Regions from separate parts of the Nocardia sp. NPDC004568 genome, predicted to be linked through region 2. Evidence: riboswitches for the same ligand, from Rfam matches in the RefSeq annotation. Region 2 holds a riboswitch; each other region holds the start of a gene.
What was found. A riboswitch is a leader RNA that binds a small molecule or an ion and turns the genes downstream of it on or off. The one in region 2 is predicted to bind S-adenosylmethionine.
Positions count from the first base shown of each region.

Region 1: it holds a riboswitch for S-adenosylmethionine, as region 2 does, so the genes downstream of both, ABZV91_RS29035 (rhodanese-like domain-containing protein) here and ABZV91_RS00130 (aminotransferase class V-fold PLP-dependent enzyme) in region 2, are expected to answer to the same signal.
Region 3: it holds a riboswitch for S-adenosylmethionine, as region 2 does, so the genes downstream of both, ABZV91_RS24425 (homoserine O-acetyltransferase) here and ABZV91_RS00130 (aminotransferase class V-fold PLP-dependent enzyme) in region 2, are expected to answer to the same signal.

Region 1 is NZ_JBEXLL010000095.1:8,375-15,788, forward strand. It holds gene ABZV91_RS29025 (hypothetical protein) at 1-788, opposite strand, end outside; gene ABZV91_RS29030 (O-succinylhomoserine sulfhydrylase) at 1,954-3,168, opposite strand; gene ABZV91_RS29035 (rhodanese-like domain-containing protein) at 3,165-3,581, opposite strand; SAM riboswitch class IV at 3,599-3,711, opposite strand; gene ABZV91_RS29040 (hypothetical protein) at 3,776-4,246, opposite strand; gene ABZV91_RS29045 (FAD-dependent oxidoreductase) at 4,476-5,864, shown strand; gene ABZV91_RS29050 (amidohydrolase family protein) at 5,937-6,803, shown strand; gene ABZV91_RS29055 (DUF456 domain-containing protein) at 6,959-7,414, opposite strand, start outside.
Region 2 is NZ_JBEXLL010000001.1:18,883-26,296, reverse strand. It holds gene ABZV91_RS00130 (aminotransferase class V-fold PLP-dependent enzyme) at 1-1,150, opposite strand, end outside; SAM riboswitch class IV at 1,196-1,309, opposite strand; gene ABZV91_RS00125 (LLM class flavin-dependent oxidoreductase) at 1,598-2,680, shown strand; gene ABZV91_RS00120 (aldo/keto reductase) at 2,696-3,727, opposite strand; gene ABZV91_RS00115 (SDR family oxidoreductase) at 3,808-4,539, opposite strand; gene ABZV91_RS00110 (nitroreductase family protein) at 4,502-5,218, opposite strand; gene ABZV91_RS00105 (carboxymuconolactone decarboxylase family protein) at 5,305-5,943, opposite strand; gene ABZV91_RS00100 (VOC family protein) at 5,962-6,528, opposite strand; gene ABZV91_RS00095 (TetR/AcrR family transcriptional regulator) at 6,638-7,270, shown strand; gene ABZV91_RS00090 (CaiB/BaiF CoA-transferase family protein) at 7,387-7,414, shown strand, end outside.
Region 3 is NZ_JBEXLL010000063.1:4,623-12,036, forward strand. It holds gene ABZV91_RS24410 (acyl-CoA dehydrogenase family protein) at 1-489, opposite strand, end outside; gene ABZV91_RS24415 (hypothetical protein) at 1,177-2,166, shown strand; gene ABZV91_RS24420 (NADP-dependent isocitrate dehydrogenase) at 2,791-4,008, opposite strand; SAM riboswitch class IV at 4,284-4,394, shown strand; gene ABZV91_RS24425 (homoserine O-acetyltransferase) at 4,646-5,791, shown strand; gene ABZV91_RS24430 (DUF3017 domain-containing protein) at 5,822-6,067, opposite strand; gene ABZV91_RS24435 (hypothetical protein) at 6,249-6,839, shown strand; gene cycA (D-serine/D-alanine/glycine transporter) at 6,970-7,414, opposite strand, start outside.

The sequences.
Region 1 (7,414 bases), on a different contig from region 2:
ATAGAGGCCGCGGCGGCCCCGCCGACGGCAGCCAGGGTGCCGGCGCCCAAAGCAACCAGTGCTGTCCCCGGCATCAACGGTGTCCGGGCCGGAAGCACAGCCTGTATTCCTTTGGCCCCCAGGACAGCTGCGAGCCCGGAACCCGCCCCCGACAGCGCCGAGACCCCGACCGATGCCCAGTCGATGCCGTCGCGCTTGCCTTCCCAATGAATCTGGTACAACTGCACCGTCAGATCGACACCGGCTGTGATCGCGGAGAACGCCGCCATCGGACCCGCCAGCATGCCGGCCCGCGCCGCCGCCCGGACAGCTTGCTCGCCGAGACGCGCGGCCACGAATGCCCGGAATGCGGCCAGATGTATGGCCCGTGCACGAGCCAGGACAGACATGACATTCAGGGGGTTCCACAGAGCGATCCCCAGCTCCAGAACCGTGATCGCGCCGAAGGCGTACATCATGTACGTCTCTTTCTCGGTCTCGACGGCGCTGCTTGCACAGTTTTCGGCCACAGCACAGCAGAACCTGGAGATGTCCGCGGTCGCCGAACTCAATGTTCGCGCGATGGTGTCGAGTTGATCACCGAGTTCACCGAGCGCCGCTCCCGCCAGATTCGCGATCTCCGCGTCGATCCGCTGCACCAACTGCTCGAGTTCAGCCCCTGCCTGTTGCCATGTGGCGCTGACCCGGCCTCCCGCCGGCGTGTCCATCCGGGGCACCTCGCCGCCGAAGACAAGGGTCTGGATCGGGGCCGGCAACTCCGCCAACATCTGCAATGCCGTTTCGGTCACCGCACCGGCCCCCTACTTTTCGGCTTACCACCGATACCGGCCCCCCTACGCACGGTCTCCACCCCGAATCCCGAACCGTCGGCTCCCTCCCCCCGGCGGTGATTTCGCTGCTCGAAGCCGACTGCGTACACCGACGACGGAATGGACGACGACGACTGCTCCAGCAGCATTATCCGTTCCGGTCTCCCGCACGGGCGCATGCCCGAGACCGCCCACCACTGCTGCCCCACCGGACTCCGGCTCGCCGGAAAGTTCGATGTCAGGCGGTTTTCGCTGTAGTCCTTGCACGAGTCGTCACTATCGGTCGACGCTCCGGCCCGTCGGATCTGCCGCCGCTGTCGCGGTCAGCGACCGGCACAGTAATTTTGCCGGGTCGGCAACCCTGTCCTCGGTCCACAGCACGTCGGAGAAGGCGTCGGCCGGTTCGAACCGGCCCCTATCGAAACTGCCGCCGCTCAACTGATCCCGCCACCGCGTATACCGGGACACCACACGCCCTGGATGGACACCAGGATACCTCTGGTAGTCCTCCACAGACACCGCGACCACCTCCCGCTGCGCCCATGATGCCCAGCCATCCCGCCGGCTTCCTCGACCGGGTTTGCGGTAGCGGGCTGCTCCGCGTGAACGGCACCGCCGGCCAGTTCCGGTTCGACTCGACCTCGGGTACCGGGGTTGTCGGTTGTCGATCCTGACGATCGTCGTATCCGGTGGGTAGCCGTTCGGCCGATGTGTCGCGTGCTTGCAGTTCTCTACGTCGTTCGCCATTTCGTGGACGCCCGCCCCTCTGCCGCCGACCGAGCCGTTCGCCGTCACCAGGTCGCTGTGATGGTCGGTTGCCGTGCACTCCATCGGTCCACATATGCGACCTGCTGTTCTTTCTGCCGACCACAAAAATACACCAAAGTTTCCGCCCTGCTGGATGCTTCGCAAAGCCGGCCCCGACCTACTCACCCAAAAGAACCGGCTGCCTCACCGCAAGAAGCCGGCTGCGACTCAACGAGACGAGAAGGAGGAATACAGACCGGAAAGGGCGGTCAAAGCGTCTACGAAGCGGCGGCGATCCGCAATACCGGCGGCGCGGACCCATCCAGTCGAGTTCACTCGAGAGGGCCGAAACCGGCGGTCAGGGTGCACATACCGGCGATCCACTGCCTCGAAGAAATCAGCTCAATGCCTGGTCCAGGTCGCCGAGGAGATCTTCGATGTCCTCCAGACCGACCGAGACCCGCACGACCCCGTCCGAGAGTCCGATACTCGCGCGGCCCTCGGGGCCCATGGCCCGGTGGGTGGTGGTCGCCGGGTGGGTGATGAGGCTTTTCGCATCGCCCAGATTGTTGGAGATATCGATGATCCGCAGCCCGTTCAGCACCTCGAAGGCCCGTTTCTTGGCGAGGTCGGCGGCGGCCTTCAGCTCGAAGGTCACCACGGTGCCGCCGCCGCTCATCTGCTCGGCCGCCAGCGCGTACTGCGGGTGCGACTCCAGGAGCGGGTAGCGGACCCAGCTCACGGCCTGGTGTTCGTCGAGGTAGCGCGCGATCCGCAGCGCCGAATCGGTGGACTGCCGGACCCGCAGCGGCATGGTCTCCAGACCCTTGAGCAGCGTCCAGGCATTGAAGGGGCTCAGCGCGGGGCCGGTGTGACGCATGAGCGTCTTGACCGGGCCCTCGATGTACTCGGCGGTGCCGAGGATCGCGCCGCCCAGCACCCGGCCCTGACCGTCGATGTGCTTGGTGCCGGAGTAGACCACCACGTCGGCGCCGAGTTCGAAGCCGCGCTGCAGCAGCGGGGTGGCGAACACATTGTCCAGTACCACCTGCGCGCCCGCGGCGTGCGCGAGTTCGCAGACCTTGCGCACGTCGACCAGGGTCTGCATCGGGTTGGCCGGAGTCTCGAAGAACACCGCGGCGGTGGGTTCGGCCAGCGCCGCTTCCCACTGGTCGAGATCCTCGCCGTCGACGAAAACGGTGTCGATACCCCAGCGGGGCAAAATCTCGTTGCACACCACGAAACAGGAGCCGAACAGGCTACGCGCGACCACCAGCCGGTCGCCTGCTTTCAGTAGGGCACCGAGGGCCACGAAAACGGCCGCCATACCGCTGGCCGTCGCGAAACAGGCTTCGGCCCCGTCGAGCAGGCGGATCCGTTCCTGGAAGGTGGTCACCGTCGGGTTGCCGTAGCGGGAGTACACATAGTGCGGGTTGTCGCCGGTGAACGCGGCCTCGGCGGCTTCGGCGCTGGCGTAGACGAAGCCGGAGTTCAAGTACAGGGCCTCGGAGGTCTCGTCGAACCCCGAACGGCTCAGCCCGCCGCGCACACCCAGTGTCGCCGGACCGACCCCTTCGGGTAACGGGCGTTCGAACGAACCGCCGCCGATCACGACTGCCGCCAGGGCAGGCCGTGGGCCCGCCAGCCGGAGCCGCCGCGATGCCCGAGTTCGTCCAGCGGGCCCTCGAAGCCCTCGCTGATGTTGTAGGCGGGTGTGATACCCGCCGCGGTCGCGGCATCGGCCGCGTGCGCCGAACGCTGACCGGAGCGACACAGGAAGAGCACGGGCGCGTCCGCGCGACGGTCGGACAGGGCGCTACGGAGCTGGTCCAGGAATTCGGTATTCCGGGCGCCGGTGCCGTCGACCCACTCCACCAGCAGTGTCGGCTTGGCGATGGCGCTGGTGTCGGGTACTCCGACGAATTTCCATTCGGCTTCGGTCCGCACGTCCACCAGGACCGCGTCTGGATTCTCGGTCAGCAGTTCCCATGCCTGCTGCAAGCCGATATCCCCTGCGTAACTCATACGTGGCACCTCCTGTGAATCCGCACTTGCCGCATCCGATCGATGCGCGCCAGGTCGTCACCCGGAGCACCCCACCGCGGAGGAGGGTTGCCGACCAGCGAGCCGGGGCTTGGCACTGGTACTCATGACCCAATCCAAAAGATTGCCCGGCGCGGTCGGGCCGTGTCAAACCCCGGTTGACGGCTCCGGCGAGCTCATCCGGCCGGCTGGTTACACACCAGCCAGTCGTCGTCGGACAGGAAAAGCCACCAGGTCGCGGTACGCTCCGCGCCGTCGACCCGGCTGGTCACCTCGATATTCGCGGTATCGCCGGAGATGTGCACCGGGCCGAATCTCGTAATCTCGATATCTTTCCCGGTCTCGCCGGGCTTCAGCTGACCCGCCAGCGGGGAGCGGGCGGGAACGAAACCGGGGCAGACCGCTTCCCGGGGCGGTTCGGGCCCGTAGCGGTTGCTCACATCGGCGAACTCCCGGACCGCTCCCGCGATCCGGTCGGAATCTGTGACATTTTTCTCAGCGGGCGCCACCAGGCCGGCGATGAGTACGCCCACCAGGACCAGGGCCGCGACCAGCGCGGCCACGACGAACGGGGTGATCGAGCGCGGTCGCTCCTCGTCACCCGATTCGGTGGCCGGCTGCTCGTCGGCCGCTCCGGAATCGCTCATGACGACGATCATCCCTGGTCCCCGGATCGCACCGTGCCCGCACCCCGATAGAATCGCGGGTACCGGCGGGTACCACGGCACAGTGCTACCCGCAGAGACGTGGGACGACGAACGGTGAACAGCCACCCACGGACGGCGCGATGTAGGTGCATACGAGCCGCGCGTCAAGTTAGCCTAAGCTAACAACAACGCCAGTGATTCTTTCGACCGATAAGGGTGCGCGTAACAGATGACCGAGCAGAAGGAAGCGAACCGCCCGCTTCGGATCGCGATCGTCGGGGCCGGGCCGGCCGGTATCTATGCCGCTGACGCGTTGATGAAATCCGGTGCGGACGTCTCGATCGATCTGTTCGAGCGGATGCCGGCCCCGTTCGGACTGATCCGCTACGGCGTGGCCCCGGACCACCCGCGGATCAAGGGCATCGTCACCGCCCTGCACAAGGTGCTGGACAAGGAGCAGGTGCGCCTGCTGGGCAATATCGATTACGGTACCGATATCACGCTGTCGGATCTGCGGCGGTTCTACGACGCGGTGATCTTCTCCACCGGCGCCAACGCCGACCGGGCGCTGCCCATCCCGGGTATCGACCTGGACGGCTCCTACGGTGCGGCCGATTTCGTGTCCTGGTACGACGGGCATCCGGACGTACCGCGCACCTGGCCGCTGGAGGCGGAGAAGGTCGCGGTGCTCGGTGTCGGCAATGTCGCCCTCGATGTGGCGCGCGTGCTGGCCAAGACCGGTGACGAACTGCTGCCGACCGAGATCCCGCCGAACGTGTACGCGGGCCTGAAGAACAACAAGGCCGTCGAGGTGCACGTGTTCGGCCGCCGCGGCCCCGCACAGGCCAAGTTCACCCCGCTGGAGCTGCGCGAACTCGACCACTCCCCGACGATCGAGGTGATCGTCGATCCGGAGGACATCGACTACGACGAGGGTTCGGAAGCCGCGCGGCGGCATTCCAAGCAGGTCGATATGGTGGCCAACACCCTCGAGCAGTGGGCCATCCGTGACCAGGGTGACCGCCCGCACAAGCTGTTCCTGCACTTCTTCGAATCGCCTTCGGAGATCATGGGCGAGGACGGGAAGGTCGTGGGTCTGCGGACCGAACGCACCCAGCTCGACGGCACCGGCAATGTGAAGGGCACCGGCACCTTCAGGGAATGGGATGTGCAGGCCGTCTACCGGGCTGTCGGTTACCTGTCCCAGAACATCTCGGAGCTGCCCTTCGACGATCAGGCCGGGGTCATCCCGAACGAGGCCGGCCGGGTCCTGGTCGACGAGGACGCCGACGGCGCCGCGCGCTATATGCCCGGCACCTATGTGACCGGCTGGATCAAGCGCGGTCCGGTCGGGCTCATCGGCCACACCAAGGGTGACGCCAACGAGACGGTCGCCTGCCTGGTGGACGACAGCACGAATTTCGCGCCGGCCGAGAATCCGGAGCCCGAGGCCGTGCTGGAGTTCCTGGAGGGCCGGGGTATCCCGTTCACCACCTGGGCCGGCTGGTACCGGCTCGACGCGCACGAGCGGTCCCTCGGCGAGCCGGAGGGCCGTGAGCGGGTCAAGGTCGTCGAGCGCGAAGACATGTTGCGCGCGAGCGAACCCCACAAGGTCTGATCCATTCGTCCGCTGCTCCCGATCCGTGGTCGAGAGCAGCGGACACCTCCATCTATCAGGCATGCTGTAGCAGTGTTCGACGCCCATGTACACATCATCGATCCGCGTTTTCCGCTGATCGAGAACGAAGGCTACCTACCGGAGCCCTACACCGTCGCCGACTATCGGCGGCGGATGGCCCGGTTCCGGCCTTCCGGTGGCGCGGTGGTGAGCGCGTCGTACCAGGGCAACGACCAGAGCTATCTGCGCGCCGCCCTGGCCGAACTCGGCCCCGGCTGGGTCGGGGTGACCCGGCTGGATCTCGACGCCTCCGACGCCGAGATCCTCGACCTGCACGCGGCCGGAGTGCGCGCGGTCCGGTTCAACCTCAAACGCGCGGCGGCGGATATCGCCAGCATGACGCGGCAGGCGTTGCGGGCCTACGAATTGGCGGGCTGGCATGTGGAGATCTACGTCGACGGCCAGATGCTGGCCTCGCTGCAACCGGTGATCCTGAAGCTGCCGAAGGTGTCCATCGACCATCTCGGAATGTCCGAGGAGGGTCTGTCGTACCTGCTGGACCTGGTCGACCGCGGCGCGCGGGTGAAGGCGACCGGTTTCGGGCGTCTCGATATGGATGTCGCGACGGCGCTGCGCCGGATCCACGCGGTCGATCCGCAGGCGCTGATGTTCGGCAGCGATCTGCCCGGCACCCGCGCGGGCCGGCCGTTCCGGGAATCGGATGTGGAGCTGATCTGCGATGTGGTCGGCACCGATATGAACGCGGTGCTGGAGGACAATGCCCGCGCGTTCTACGGGTTGCCCGCGATCGAGCGCACCACCGAGGATCCCACCCCCACGCTGCCGCTGTTCGTCCCGCCGCGCGACGACAGGCCCTCGGCGCACGACGGGTCGACACGTCCGCTGCCCGTCATCGAAAGACGTTCCGGCCCGAGCTGACGCGGCGCTTCACACCTACCGATATCGGGCCTGGGATCACCGCCGTCGAGGAGCGGATCGCTGCGGCGGAGAACCCGATCGACCGGGTTCCGCCGGCGGCGGACTTGCGGGCGCTGTGCTACGAGCCGGCGGCGTGCAGCCGACCGGCCGACAGCTCAGATGGCGATCGCGCCGATCACCCACACAACACTGGCCAGCAGGGCGCCGAACAACTCCACCAGGATGGAGAGCCCGACGCCTGTGATCGCCTGTTTGCTCGACACCCACGCCTGCCGGTTGTCCGGGAGCCGCTGTAATTCGGAAAGATACACGCCGCCAACGAAACCCACGAACAGCCCGACCGCCGGTATCACGAAGAACCCGACGATGCCGGCGAGGCCGCCCAGCAGCAGTGTCCGGTTCGGCACCCCCGCTTCCTTCAGCTTGCGGCCCGGCCACGTGTATTTCACGACCCCGGAGATGACCAGCAGAACGGTGCCGACGGCCAGTACCGCCCATGCGGTCGTCCCGCCGGTGACAAAGGCCCAGACGGCGATCGCCCCGAAGATCAGGATCACTCCCGGCAGGATAGGCACCACGATGCCGATGAGGCCGATCAGGATCACCAGGCC
Region 2 (7,414 bases):
TGGTGCCGAGCCCGATACTGGCGCGCAGCGCGGCGTCGAGCCCGAACCGGGCCAGCAGCGGGTGGGCGCAGAAGCGGCCGTCACGCACTCCGATCGCGTGTTCGGCGGACAGATAGGCCGCGACCCGGCCCGGTTCGAAACCGTCCACGGTGAAGGCGACGATTCCGACGCAGTCGGGGCTGTCGGCCCAGATCCGCAGGCACCGGACCCCGGTGATCCCCGCCAGCCCGGTGCGCAACCGGTCGGTGAGCACCCGTTCGTGTGCCTCGGCGGACGCGCCGAGTGCGATGAGAGCCGAGCAGGCGGCCGCCAGCGCCGCGGCACCCAGCACATTGGGGGAGCCGGCTTCGTGCCGATGCGGCGCGGCCGCCCAGTCCACGGTATCCGCGGTGACCGCGGTGACCGCGCCCCCGCCGGCCAGATACGGCGGTGCCGCGTCGAGCCAGTCGCGCCGCCCGGCGAGCACCCCGGCACCGTACGGTGCGTACAGCTTGTGCCCGGAGAAGACCACATAATCGATATCGGTGGCGCACAGATCGATACGCCGATGCGGTGCCAGTTGGGCCGCGTCCACCAGGATCCGCGCACCGTGGCGATGCGCGAGCGCGGCCAGTTCCGGCAGCGGTAGTACCTCGCCGGTGGCATTGGAGGCGCCCGTGACCGCGAGCAGGGCCGCGGGTTTCGCGCCGAGTTCGGCGGCGAGACGGTCGACGGTCTCGGTGAGCGTGCCGGCGGCGGGCACCACCCGGCGACCGCGGCCGGCCCAGGGCAGGAAGTTGGCGTGGTGTTCGATATCGAGGACCACGGTGTCGCCGGGCACGCAGGCGGCGAGCAGGTTGAGCGCGTCGGTGGTGTTTCGGGTGAACACCACCTCCTGGTCGGCGGCACAGCGCAGGAAGCCGCGCACCGTTTCGCGGGCCGACTCGTAGCAGCGGGTGGAGATACGCGAGGCGTACCCGGCACCGCGATGCACGCTCGCGTAGTAGGGCAGCAGATCGGCCACCCCCGCAGTGACCTGCGCGAGCGCGGGTGCGCTGGCGGCGTAGTCGAAATTCGCGTAGTCGCGGGTGCCGCCCTGCACCAGCGGTACCCGCAGATCGTCGCCGGAGACCCGGGCCGGGGCACAGGTGGGGTCGAGTACAGCGGTCATCACGTGATCCCTTCGATCGAGGGACTCCGGGTGTCGAACGAGCGGAGTCCGCGCTTGCCGCGCTCGGTCGAGCGGCGGCCAGGTCGTCACCCGGGGCACCCCACCGCGGAGGAGGGTTGCCGGCCAGCAAGCCGGGGCTCGATGCTGGCACTCATGACCTGGTGCGAGGGTGACAGACCCATCAACGGCTTGTCAACTCGACCCGTCGCGGACCGCGTCGCCGGGTCGGCGCGCACCGGCCCTCCCGGTGACCACCTGCCGTGCGCGGTCCCCTGACCCGCTGACTCGCGGTTCGAAACAGCGTCCCCGGCACCCGTTTCGAATCATCGTGATCCGGTCCGTGGCCCGGAGACGGTCAGGAGCGCAAGGTGTTCATCCGGGTGATCACCCCGGACGACCCGGTGCGCGCACCTGTCCCGATTCCCCGGCCCCGAACGGAGACTCTCGATGCCCGACCGAACAGGAGCCGCCACCCCGACGGCCGAATATCTCTGGTACATCCCGAATCAGGTGACTCCCGGGCATCGTGGTGACGCCGTCACCGCCGACCACAACAGCCTGGAAACGCTGACCACCCAGGCGCGCGCACTCGAGGAATACGGATGGCAGGGGGCGCTGATCGGCACCGGCTGGGGGCGGCCGGACACATTCACCGTCGCCACCGCGCTCGCGGCCCGGACCACGACCTTCGAACCGCTCGTCGCCGTCCGGCCCGGGTATTGGCGGCCGGCCCATTTCGCCTCCGCCGCCGCCAGTCTCGATCATCTCACCGGCGGCCGGCTACGGATCAATATCGTCTCCGGTAAGGACGACCTCGCGGCCTACGGCGAGGCCGAGGAAAGCCAGGCCGACCGGTACGCCCGCACCCGGGAGTTCCTCCAGCTGGTCCGGCGGCTGTGGACCGAGGAGAATGTCACCTACCGGGGTGCGCACTACCGGGTCACCGATTCCACCGTCACGCCGCGGACCGCCGTGCGCGCGGACCGCCCGCATCCGCTGCTGTACTTCGGTGGCGCGTCCGCCGCCGCAGAACGAGTCGCGGCGACCGAAGCCGATGTCCAGCTCTTCTGGGGTGAGCCGCTGGCGGGCGTCCGCGAACGTATCGAACGTTTGCGCGCGCTCGGTGACGAACTCGGCCGGGCGCTGCCACCGCTGCGGTTCGGCCTGCGCGTCACCACCTTGGTCCGCGACACCACCGAACAGGCGTGGGCCGATGCCGAGGCCAAGGTTGCCGAGATGGCGAAAACGCCCGACCGCGGCGCACCCCGGCGCGCCGCGGTCGGGCAGCAGCGCCTGCTCGACCTGGCGGCGCGCGGTGAAGTGCTCGACGACAACCTGTACACCACCCCGGGCACTGTCGGGGGTGGCGGCGCGGGCACGACGTGGCTGGTGGGTTCGGCCGCGGACGTCGCGAAATCAATACGGCGCTACCAGGATCTCGGCATCACCCACTTCGTGCTCTCCGATACTCCCTACCTGGCCGAGATCCGGCGCCAGGGCGCCCGGCTCCTGCCGCTGCTACGCGACTGAGCCGGGCGCACCGCGTCAGAGATCCAGCCCGGTTCCGTGGATGCCGTGCTCGTCGATGAGGGCGAGCTCGGCAGCGGTGAATTCCGGGAACTCGAGCGCCGCGAGATTGTGGTCGAGCTGCGCCGTGCTGCTCGCGCCGATCAGCGCCGAGGTGACCTCGGGCCGCCGCAGTACCCACTGCAGCGCGAGCTGGGCCAGCGACTGGCCCCGAGCCGCGGCGATCTTGTTCAGTTCGGCGGTGCGGCGCCGATAGGTCTCGTCGATGGCATCGGGCGACAGGAAAGTGCTGTCGGCCGCCCGGGCGCCCTCGGGGATGCGTTCGAGGTACTTGTCGGTCAGCAGCCCCTGCGCCAGCGGCGAATACACGATGGCGCCGAAGCCGTCCTGCCGCGCGGTGTCCAGCAGGCCGTTCTGTTCGGGACGGCGGTCGTAGATGGAGTACCGCGCCTGATGGATGAGCAACGGCACACCCGCTTCGCGCAGCAGTTCGGCGGCTCGGTGGGCGCGATCGGGCAGATAGTTGGAGATGCCGATATAGAGCGCCTTACCCTGCTGCACCGCGCCGACCAGCGCACCCACCGTTTCCTCCAGCGGAGTCCCGAGGTCGGGGCTGTGGTGGTAGAAGATATCGACGTAATCGGTGCCGAGATCGCGCAGGCTGTGCTCGAGCGAGGCCAGCAGTGATTTGCGGGAGCCGCCCCTCAGGTACGGGCTGGGCCCGATCGGGTTCCCGGCTTTGGTCGACAGGATGAGCTCGTCCCGGTACGGCGCGAGGTCCTTCGCCAGCACCCGGCCGAAGTTCTTCTGCGCGGCCCGATGCGGCGGACCGTACCGGTCGGCATTGTCGAAATGGGTGATACCCAGGTCGAAGGCGTGCAGGATGATCTCGCGCTGCGTCGCGAAGGGGTAGTCGGTGCCGAACTTCTGCCACAGTCCGAACGAGAACGCGGGCAGATCGAGGCCGGAAGCGCCGCTGCGCCGGTACGGGACCTTCTCGTACCGTTGCTCGGCGGCGGTGTAGGTCAGGTCGAAGGGGCCATAGCTCATCCGGACAGTGGATCATTCTCGCGGCGGCGGAGGCGATGGGTCGGCTCACGCTGATCGCAATGTGCGCCGGACCGAGCCGGTCAGGCGACCCCGCCGTTGACGTAGAGGACCTGTCCGTTCACCCACCGGGCCGGTCCGGCCAGGAAGGCCACCGTTTCGGCGATATCGGCCGGTTCGCCGAGCCGTTCCAGCGGAGACATCCGCGCAAGGCGGTCGACGGTGTCGGCGTCCTTGCCGTCGAGGAACAGCGGTGTCGCGGTCGGGCCCGGGGCCACCGCGTTCACGGTCACATCGCGGCCCCGCAACTCCCGCGCCAGGATGAGCGTCATCGCCTCGACCGCGCCCTTGGTGGCCGCGTAGGCGGCGTAGCCGGGCTGCTGGAGCCGGAGCACCGAGGTCGAGAAATTGATCAGCGCGCCACCGCGGTTCAGCGTGCGAGCGGCCGACTGCGAGACCACGAAGGTGCCGCGGACATTGGTGCGGTGCATCCGGTCGAACGCGTCGAGATCGAATTCTCGGCGCTGTGGCGGACTGCGACTGCGCGCCGCGGATACGCAGCCGGCCACACGCCCGTGGCGCGCCCCCGCTCGGGCAGGCAGTGGAAGATCGACTGCCCGACCAAGGCCGTACGGGCCTCCCCCACCGGCCGTCGCCGCTGACGGCCCGTATCCATCGGTGCGGTGGTCTCTCGGTGAGTTGCCGACCTTCGCCGGACCGGTTCCGGACAGCGCGATGTCGGCCGCACCGTCATTGCCGCCGGTCGAAGCCGACGGGTCAGTGCAGCGGGAAACCCTGGGCCGCCAGCGATTCACGCAGCCGGTCGCGCCCCTCGAGCGCTTCCGCCGTCCCCAGCCGGGCAAGGACCCGATCGATCCACGAATGCGCCAGATCCTGCTCGGCGTAGAACTGCGCGATGCGCTGCTCGTAGTCGTCGATATCGGCGAGCCCGGCGGGCGTGTAGGTCTCCTCGTGCAGCACCGCGGCCTGCGGCAGCCGCGGCTTGACGCGGGCGTTCTCGGCCGGATCGGGCCGGCCCACCACCAGGCGGACCAGCGCGTTCTGTGCGGCCAGCGCCGCGTCCAGGAACGCGACATAACTGGATTCCAGGTAGTCGGCCCCGTCCAGTGGCGCGCCGCGCTCGGCGGCCAGGCCGCGCAGCCGGGCGAGGTCCGCGGTCCACACCAGCAGCAGCGGGGCCTGCCGGATCTGTTCCTGGTCCCCGGCGAGCGCGGCGAGGCGGGCTTTGCGCTGCGGGTCACGGACCGCGACCACACTCCACACCTGCAGATTGGAGGAAGTAGGGGCGGACTGGGCGGCCGAGATCAGCAGTTCCAGCACGCCGTCCGGCAGCGGATCCGGCAGATAGCGGCGGATCGATCGGTGTTCGTGCAGCACCCGCAGCACCGGATTCCACTCGGCCGGCGCCGCCGGTGCGGGGGCACGGTAGCGCTGCGCCACCACCTGGTCCGGAGACGGTGCGGTCTGCGTCATGCTGCCATCGTCGCCGCCGCGGCGGCCACGGTCAGCGGTTGACCGCAGCTCGAGCCGAAACCCGGCCGCACCCCGGGCACCGTCGCTCAGGCTCCCGACAGATCCGCGGACAGATCCCTGGCCTCGACGCCCTCCGGCAGTTGCACCTCCTCGATCGGCTCCGGCCGATCGTCGTATTCGAGCCGCAGGGCCCGGCAGATCGTCGCGTGCATGTCGTACAGCGTGGTGATGTAGGTGAGTTCGAGGATCTCCTGATCGCTCAGCGCACCGCGCAGCACCTCGAACACCGCGTCGGGGACCCGGCCGCCGTCGTAGACGAGCCCGTCGGTGTAGGCCAGTACCGCCCGTTCGAGCGGGGAGAAGACCTCGCTGATCTGCCAGTGCGGAATGGCCGCGATCTTCTCCTCGGGCACGCCCAGCGAGCGCATCTGCTTGCAGTGCTGGGAGAAGACGAACTGACTGCCGCGGGCAAAGCCCGCCCGGCTCTGACCGAGTTCGCGCAGGGCCGGGTCCAGCGTCGCATTGCGGTAGACGGCGAAACCCCGGACCGCGTGCCGGAACACCTCGGGTGACTGGGCGAACACCGTCCACCAGTCGCCGGGCGTGGCATGGACGGTCCCGTGGTCGACGGCCGGATCCTTGTCCGGCCCGAAGAGCCGGTCGTAGTAGAACAGGATCCGCTCGTCGGTGACTTCGGCACGGGGTACTTCACGCAACCTGGGCACGGTGGCGCTCCTTTCGGCTCAGTGCGACGTGGGGACGCGGCGGTCGGCGGCGGTCTTCGGTTCGTGCGAGACGTCGGATTCGGTGAAGGTTCGTGTCCAGCAGGCGAATTCGAGCAGAACGCCGTCGGGGTCCTGGAAGTAGAACGAGCGCACGAAAGTGCCCGGATGCACCTCCCGGGAGACTCCGGCCCGGCTGTCGTCGTGATTGAGCACGCGACTGACCTCGATCCCCTCGGCCCGTAACCGCTCGTAGTACTCGTCGAACTTCTCCGGCGGCACGGCGAAGGCGACATGGTTCATCGAACCCACCGCGCTCACGAGTTCACCGGCGTCGGGCAGGCCCTTGGGTGCCGCCACGCCCGGCGCCGCGTCGGGTGCGTCGGCGAGCCAGAAGAAGGCGAGCGTATTGCCGTTACCGCAGTCGAAGAAGAAGTGCTGGCCCAGGTCTCCGGGCAGTTCGATGGTCTTGATCAGCGGCATACCGAGGACGCCCGTATAGAAATCGATGGTCCGGCGCATATCGGCGCACACGAGTGCCAGATGGTTGATCCCGCGTAGTTCGTACCTCGGGTCGGTGTCGTTCATCGCAGTCCTTCCTATGGGCGACAATGTCGGGTGCGCGGCCGTTCCGGCGGTCGCCGCAGGAGCAAAACATGACTTGACAGTCATGTCAGCTTCGGGAATAGTCTGTCCCGTGGCGAAGTCATCTGTCAACAGTTCCCCCGCCTCGGTCGACACCCTGACCCCGCGGGGACGCAAGACGCGTGACGCTCTGCTGGACGCGGCCCGCCGCGTCTTCGAGACGGTCGGATTCCTGGACGCGCGGGTCGAACTCATCGCCCAGGAGGCCGGGGTCTCCTACGGCACCTTCTACCGGTACTTCGAATCCAAGGACGATGTCTTCGGCGAACTGAGCAACCGGCTCTTCGAGGATATGCACCGGCGCGAGTCCGCCGCGGCCGATCTCTCCCCGGCCGAACGCCTGATCGCCTCGAACCGGTCCTACTACCAGGCCTACCGGCGCAACGCGCCCATGATGGCGATCATCGAACAGGTCGCGACCTTCAACGAGGAATTCCGCCTGCTCCGGCACGAGCACCGCCGCCAGCTGATCGATCGCACGGCCCGCGCGATCGCCCGCTGGCAGTCCGAAGGCCTGGTGCCCACCGGTCTCGACCCCGAACTGGCCGCCCGCGCCATGTCCGCCATGGTGGACCACACCCTGTACCTGTGGCTGATCCAGGGCGAGGACGCCGACGAGGAGGCGCTGCTCGCGACCCTCGACCAGATGTGCGTCGGCGCACTCCATCTCGACCGAGCGCCCTGACCGGCGCCGACGCGTCGTACCGCACGAACCCGGCCTCTTCGCGGGATATCCCGTCCGATCCGACACCTCGTTCGCTACGACAGCTCCCACCCCCTGCCGTTTCGAGGAGGCAAGCAATGACAACCGATTCGCGACCCGGCGCGG
Region 3 (7,414 bases), on a different contig from region 2:
CTTCATCCCACCGAAGGCGTCCGATCCGGAATCGGGTTCGGTGATGGCCCAGCAGGCGATCTTGCGGAGGCTGACGATGTCGGGCACCCACCGTTGCTGCTGGGCGAGCGTGCCCCGGGACAGGATGGTGGCGCCGCCGAGGCCGGTACTCACCCCGAGCGAGCTACACAGACCCATACAGACGCCGGAGAGTTCGCTGGTCAGCACCGCCATCATCGTCTGCTGATCGAAACCGCCGCCGGACCCGTCCTTGTCCGCCGCCGCCGGCTTCTCCGTCCCGTCGGCCGCCGCCCGCTTCGCCGCCAGCTGCTTGTTCAGCGCCTCTTCCGCCATGGCGCCGATACCGAAATCCGCGTACAGCTTCCGCAGGATCGGATAGGGCAGCATCTCCCCGCTGTCCAATGCGTCCACGTGGGGTCGCACTTCCTTATCGATGAACTTCCGCACCGCGTCGCGGACCATCAGGTCGGTTTCGGACCATTCGAACATCGTCGTTCCTCCGGTATTCCAGCTCACTGAATCGGCCGACCCCCGCACCGCGTGTGGGCCGCCTTGTTGACAGCCTGCCAGTTCTCGGGGCGCAGCGCTGCGAACCGCGGAATCCAGCCCTCCCGGCACAGGGCCTCGCAACAGGCGGCACCTATCCGGATTCCAGTCGGGCGCGTAACCGAACACTCAGCCGACAAGTCCGGACTCCCCCGGGCGAGCGGGCCGGCCACCGAACCCCCATGGGGCCGGGGTCCCTGGCCACAGACGAGCACCGGCGTCCCGACGCAGCGATTCGGGTAACCGCCCACCTCGCGGCGAACGCCCCGCGCCGACAGCGATCCGTCGACTTCTCACTGGCAGTCGACGCAACGGGCTCCGACCCGGCCGGACAGTATGATCCGTGGACGGCCCGATCGTTCTATCGCATTTCCGGCGTGGTCGATCATCGGGTCGTCGGCTTGCGGCTCCGAAGAGATTTCCGAGAGGGGTACCCGCCCGACCGGGAATGTGGTCGGGCGGGTACCCGATATGGTCCCCGACAGAGCCGCTGCCCCAGATCTGTCCGAGGCCGGCAATACTCGGCGGACCAGCGACACAGCGCGCGTGCGCGGGTCTGCGCCCCTCCCCCATGACTCGGGCGGTGCGGCGACAGGGCGACGTGCGTATTCGAAAGCGGAGTACATCGCCATGTTCGAAGCCCGGCGCTGTCAGCCGCTGTCGTGGTCGGAGAAGAAACTGCTCGATCTGGGTTGCATCGGCGCGACAATGGTGCGGTTGGGCCGCACCGGTATCGATCCACCTCCACTGCATCTCGCGTTCGCAGACGCTGGTGCCCACCGAGCGATCTCGGCGGCGGAGAAAATCCTGGGGCCGGGCGAGGTGAATACCGCCGCGGTCAACGGTATCGCGCGGGAACTCAGGAGTTATCGGGCAGCACTGAAGGCGGCCGACCCCGCCGCATCGGGCGAACTTCGAAAAAAGATCACGGATCTGGAACAAGTCTTCGACCGAGCCAAGGCGATCACACGAAGTTACTGGTCCGATGCGATGAAGTCATACGACATCACCGATCTGCAGAACAGACGTGATGCCGCGAAGGCCGAGGGCAACCGCCTTGCGTTCGAGAGAGCGGCCGGCATCGCCGACAAGTTCAACGAAATTCTTGCGGGCAAACCGAACAACGCCACCGAATTCGAGCGCATCGCAAGGCAGGACGAACAGCTGGCGGGCCTGCACGGGATCGCGGAGTCACTGCCCTCCGGCGATCTGACGGATGTCCGCGCGACGGTATTCAGCAAATACTTCTGGTCCGGCCAGATCGAGACTCTCGACGCGGCGGGCCAGGTGGCGCGAGATATATTCGGCAACCCGCAGGGACGGGCCGGCGACCTACCGGATCCGGACAGATTCGCTCCGAACGCGGACACCGGCCAAGTGGATATGTCCCGAGACCTCTACAAGGGAAAACCGGGATTCATCAAATTCGACTACGGATGGTACGACGAGCAGAACGGAAGCTGGTGGAATGCGAATCATGCCGAACATTCCGACGCGGCTCGCCGAGCCGCAGACCCGATGCGGTTCTACCAATGCGCGCCGGAGGTGTTCTTCGCCGGACTGGATGACTTCGATAGTTCTGTGATGTGTGTTGCTTTTACGCGAACCACGTTGACCTGATATCCCGAAGCCGGCACAGGTAGAGAATGGAAGCAATGGATCTAGCCGATTATCTCAACGAGGAAGTCGTACTCTACGGCATGGCGGAAACGCCATGTCGGGCGCTGTCCTGCGCTGCGGAACCAATTCCTACGTCTACACCGATGGGCAGACACCGAAAAGTACGGTGCGTTCGAAGTCACCGGAGTACTCGGCGAGGAGATCGACACCACGCCCGATATTCCCGCACACTTCGCGCATGCCCGCGAGCGATATTACGTGGTGAAGAATCCGGTGTGGAAACGCATAGGGTGAGCAGGCACCCCTGGTCAGCCGGGACTCCCCCAGGGGGAGCCGCGGAACGAACCCGCACCACCCCCGGCACGCACGGGAGCCCAGGACACGCACCCGAGCACGATCGGCGCCTGCGTCCCGGCGGCAGTGGCCGAACGGTCGGCACGGTGGTTCGGGGAATCCGATCCGGGCAGCCCTGTCTCCGGCGGTCCGCGTCGGGAGACCGAACTCCCGTTCCAGCCGGAAGTGGGCCGACGCCGTCCCACAACGGCGGGAGCCGCCGGTAACGACCACGCGATCCGCGGGATCGGCGATCGGCGTCCGCCTCGCCGGTCCCGCGGAGTCGGTCTGTCAGCGCAATGCGCGGGCCAGGTTGGCGTCCAGCGCGGCCAGGAACTCCTCGGTGGTGAGGTAGCCCTGGTCCCCGCCGACCAGCAGCGCGAGGTCCTTGGTCATCTGACCGCCCTCGACGGTCTTGATGACCACGTCCTCGAGGGTCTGGGCGAAACCGATGACCTCGGGGGTGTTGTCCAGTTTGCCGCGGTGTTCGAGGCCGCGGGTCCAGGCGAAGATCGACGCGATCGGGTTGGTCGAGGTCGGCTTGCCCTGCTGGTGCTGGCGGTAGTGCCGGGTGACCGTGCCGTGCGCGGCCTCGGCCTCGCAGGTCCGGCCGTCCGGGGTCAGCAGCACCGAGGTCATCAGGCCGAGCGACCCGAAGCCCTGCGCGACCGTATCGGACTGGACGTCGCCGTCGTAGTTCTTGCAGGCCCAGACGTAGCCGCCCTCCCACTTCATGGAGGAGGCGACCATATCGTCGATCAGCCGGTGCTCGTAGGTGAGGCCGGCCGCCTCGAACTGGCTCTTGAACTCGGCTTCGAAGACCGCCTCGAAGGTGTCCTTGAACATGCCGTCGTAGGCCTTGAGGATGGTGTTCTTGGTCGACATGTAGACGGGATAGTTCTGCTGCAGCCCGTAGTTGAACGAGGCGCGCGCGAAGTCCTCGATGGACTTCTTGAAGTTGTACATACCCATCACGACGCCGCCGTCCTCCGGCATCTGCACGACCTCGTGCACGATGGGCTCGCTGCCGTCCTCGGGGGTGAAGGTGAGGGTGACGGTGCCGGCCTGGAAGACCTTGAAGTCGGTGGCGCGGTACTGGTCGCCGAAGGCGTGACGGCCGATGATGATCGGCTTGGTCCAGCCCGGTACCAGACGCGGAACGTTGGAGATGATGATCGGCGCGCGGAAGATGGTGCCGCCGAGAATGTTGCGGATGGTGCCGTTGGGCGAACGCCACATCTTCTTGAGGCCGAATTCCTCGACCCGGGCCTCGTCGGGGGTGATCGTCGCGCATTTGACGCCGACACCGTGCTGCTTGATGGCATTGGCGGCGTCGACGGTGACCTGGTCGTCGGTTTTGTCGCGGTATTCGATGCCGAGGTCGTAGTACTCGAGGTTCACGTCGAGGTACGGGTGGATCAGCTTGTCCTTGATGAACTGCCAGATGATCCGGGTCATCTCGTCGCCGTCGAGTTCAACGACGGTGCCTTCAACCTTGATCTTGGACATGGATCTTCGTGTCCTCCTAAGACTGGTGCCCTCATTGCACGGCCAGGCGAACACGCTTGTGAGCGGACCCCAGCTGTTCAACAGACAACGTATACATCCCGCGTTGTCCACGAGACGTCTGGTGTAACCAAGACGAGCGTACTGCTTGCGGTGGTGTCACGGTGCAGCCAGCCCCGGTCGTGAGATCTCACAGGGGTGAGACTCGCCACAAGATTACCTGGTCGGCACGTATACCGATTTCGATCCGTATCGGCGCCCGGCTACCATATTCGGCAGGTCATGAGTGCCAGCACCAAGCCCCGGCTCGCTGGCCGGCAACCCTCCTGCTGCGGTGGGGTGCTCCGGGTGATGACCTGGCTTCCGAGAGCCGGGAGCAAGCGCACGTCAGGAGGTCGTCGATTTGTGCCGGTGTCGCTCGCGTTGACCGCGGCGTTCTCACGATTCGACGAGGAACCCCCGATTTTCTGGAGCACGACATGACCGATCACAGCATCCGTGGCGCGACCGCTACCGGAGCGACCCACCCGCACCCCGCGGTCGTATCCGATGCTCCCCGCGGCCGGGCAGCCGGATCCACAGCCGGGATTCATACGCTCCGGGCATCAGTACGGTCCGCCGTTTCCGTGGAAGCCCTCGCGTGAAGGCGGGCACCGAATCGACCACCGCTCGTCCGGTGGCCCAGTTACCGCCGTCCGACGGCACCCTCGGGTATGTGGACATCGGCGAGCTCACCCTGGAGAACGGCGCCCGCCTCCCCCAGGTCCGGCTGGCCGTGCAGCGCTGGGGGGAACTGTCCCCGGCGATGGACAACATCGTCCTGATCGAGCACGCGCTGACCGGTGACTCCCATGTCTCGGGTGACCCGAGCGAAAACCATCCCCAGGCCGGATGGTGGAACGGGATGGTCGGCCCGGGGGCGCCGATCGACACCGACGAGTGGTGCGTCGTCGCGACCAATGTCCTCGGCGGCTGTCAGGGCAGCACCGGCCCGGCCTCGCTCGCGCCGGACGGCGCACCGTGGGGCTCGCGGTTCCCGGGGATCTCCATCCGCGACCAGGTCGCGGCGGAACTCGAGTTGTTCGACGTGCTCGGAGTCCCCCGGCTGGCCGCGGCGATCGGCGGCTCGATGGGCGGTATGCGCGTCCTCGAATGGATGCTGCTCGCCCCGCAGCGCCTGGCCGCCGCACTGATCCTCGCGGTGGGCCCCCGGGCCACCGCCGACCAGATCGGCACCCAGAGCACCCAGATCGCCGCGATCACCGGCGACCCGGACTGGCAGGGCGGCGACTACCACGGCACCGGTCGCGCGCCGATGGCCGGAATGGGTATCGCGCGCCGCATCGCGCACCTCACCTACCGCACCGAGGTCGAACTGGACAGCCGGTTCGCCAACCGCCCGCAGGAGGGCGAGGACCCCTGGGACGGCGGCCGGTACGCGGTGCAGAGCTATCTGGAGTACCAGGCCGAGAAGCTCGGGCGACGTTTCGATCCGGCGACCTATGTGCTGCTGAGCGAGGCGATGAACCGGCACGATATCGGCCGCGGCCGCGGCGGGATCGAGGCGGCGATGGCCGCCACCGACGTACCGTGCATCGTGGGCGGGATCGACTCCGACCGGCTGTACCCGTTGCACACCCAGCAGGAACTGGCCGATGGGCTCGCGGGCTGCCGGCATTTCGAGGTGATCTCCTCGCGGGACGGCCACGATGCCTTCCTCACCGAGGCGGCGGCCATCGGCAAACTGCTGGTCCAGACGATGAACCTGGCCCGCGCCGGGCGCTGAGCAGCGGCGGGGCACACCCGTCCCGCGCGGTCAGCCCACGCCGAGCGTGTTGATTGTCGCGGCGAGGAAGACCACGGCGCCGCCCAGCAGGGTCAGCGCGCCCACATCGAACGGTTTGCTGCGTACCGCGAGGAGGCCGACCCGGGCGGTCGGCAGGCACAACCGGAACGCGGCCGCGATGAGGGTCGCGCCACCGAAGAAGAAGGCGCCCCGGCGCCAGCGATCCTGTGCGACGAACACCACGGCGATCAGCACCACCACCGCCACCACGACCATCGGCAGGTGGCAGCGCAGGAAACCGGCCCATCGGCTGCCGGTGCCGGGATCGTCGTGGGTCGGGGTCGCGGCGTCGGTCACGGAGGCGATTGTTCCAGATCCGGCCCTCCCGGGCCACGGCCGCCGGCCCGGCCAGCGGCACCTCGGCCCCGGTGTCGAAAGCGGACAGCCAGGCCGCGTCGTGCTGACCCATGATCGCGTCCAGCAGCAACAGCCGCGTCCGCAGTTCGGCCCGGCCGGTGGACCCGGCCGGATCGTCGGGGTCGCCATCCAGACCAATCTCAGTTGCCGCACCGAATGGCTGGGCGAAGCCGACCCCGACACGGTCCCGCTGTGGTGCACCTACCACCCCCCGGGCAAACGCCCTACCAGCGCTTCCTCGGCAAAACCCCGGGAGCTCGCCGCGGCCGGTATCCGGTTCAGCGTCGGAGTGGTGGGTCTGCCCGGCCATCTGGAGCACGCCCGCGGACTGCGCGCCGACCTCCCCGAGCACGTCTACCTGTGGGTCAACGCCGCCGAGGACCACACCTACACCGAGGCCGAGGCCGAGGCCGCCGACTGGACGCCATCGACCCGCTGTCCCCTACAGCCGCGACCCGCACCACTCCCTGGGCCGGGCCTACCGGACGGGGGCGTCGGTCCTCTCGGTCGACGGTGTCGGCACCGTGCGCCGCTGTCATTTCGTGAAAGAACCCTTGGGCAACCTCTACGACGGCTCCTACCGCGACGCCCTGCGGCCGCGGCCGCGGCCGTGCCCGCGCGCCCGCTGTGACCGTCCTATCGGCTACGTCCATCTCGGCCCGGGCCGGTGGCTCTGCCCCTGCCGGAATCACGGAACGCCTCCGGTACGTGAACACACGATTGCCCGCCCCGCCCGGGGCGGGCAATCGAAACAGCACAGATCAGCGCAGCGCGGCGTTTTCGGCGAGCACCTTCTCCCGGTGCTGCTCGCGCAGTGCGGCGTGGTGGGGACTGCGCCGCACCACCAGGTAGGCCAGGCCCAGCACCACGAACCAGATGGGGGTCACCAGCAGGGCCTGCAGGGTGTCGCTCTTCTGGGTGAGCGCCCAGATCAGGAATACGAAGAACGCCAGCACCGCCCAGACCGCCGGAACCCCGCCCGGCATCTTGAACGTCGACGCGGCGTGCAGATGCGGCCGCCGCTTCCGGTAGACCAGGTAGCTGGCCAGGATCATCGTCCAGACGAACATGAAGCACAGCGACGAAATGGTGGTGACCACGGTGAACGCTTCGACGATCGACTGTCCGGCGTAGAGCAGCACCACACCGATCAGCAGGAACGCGCACGAGAAACGCAGCGCGTTGGCCGGGACCTTGCGCCGGGAC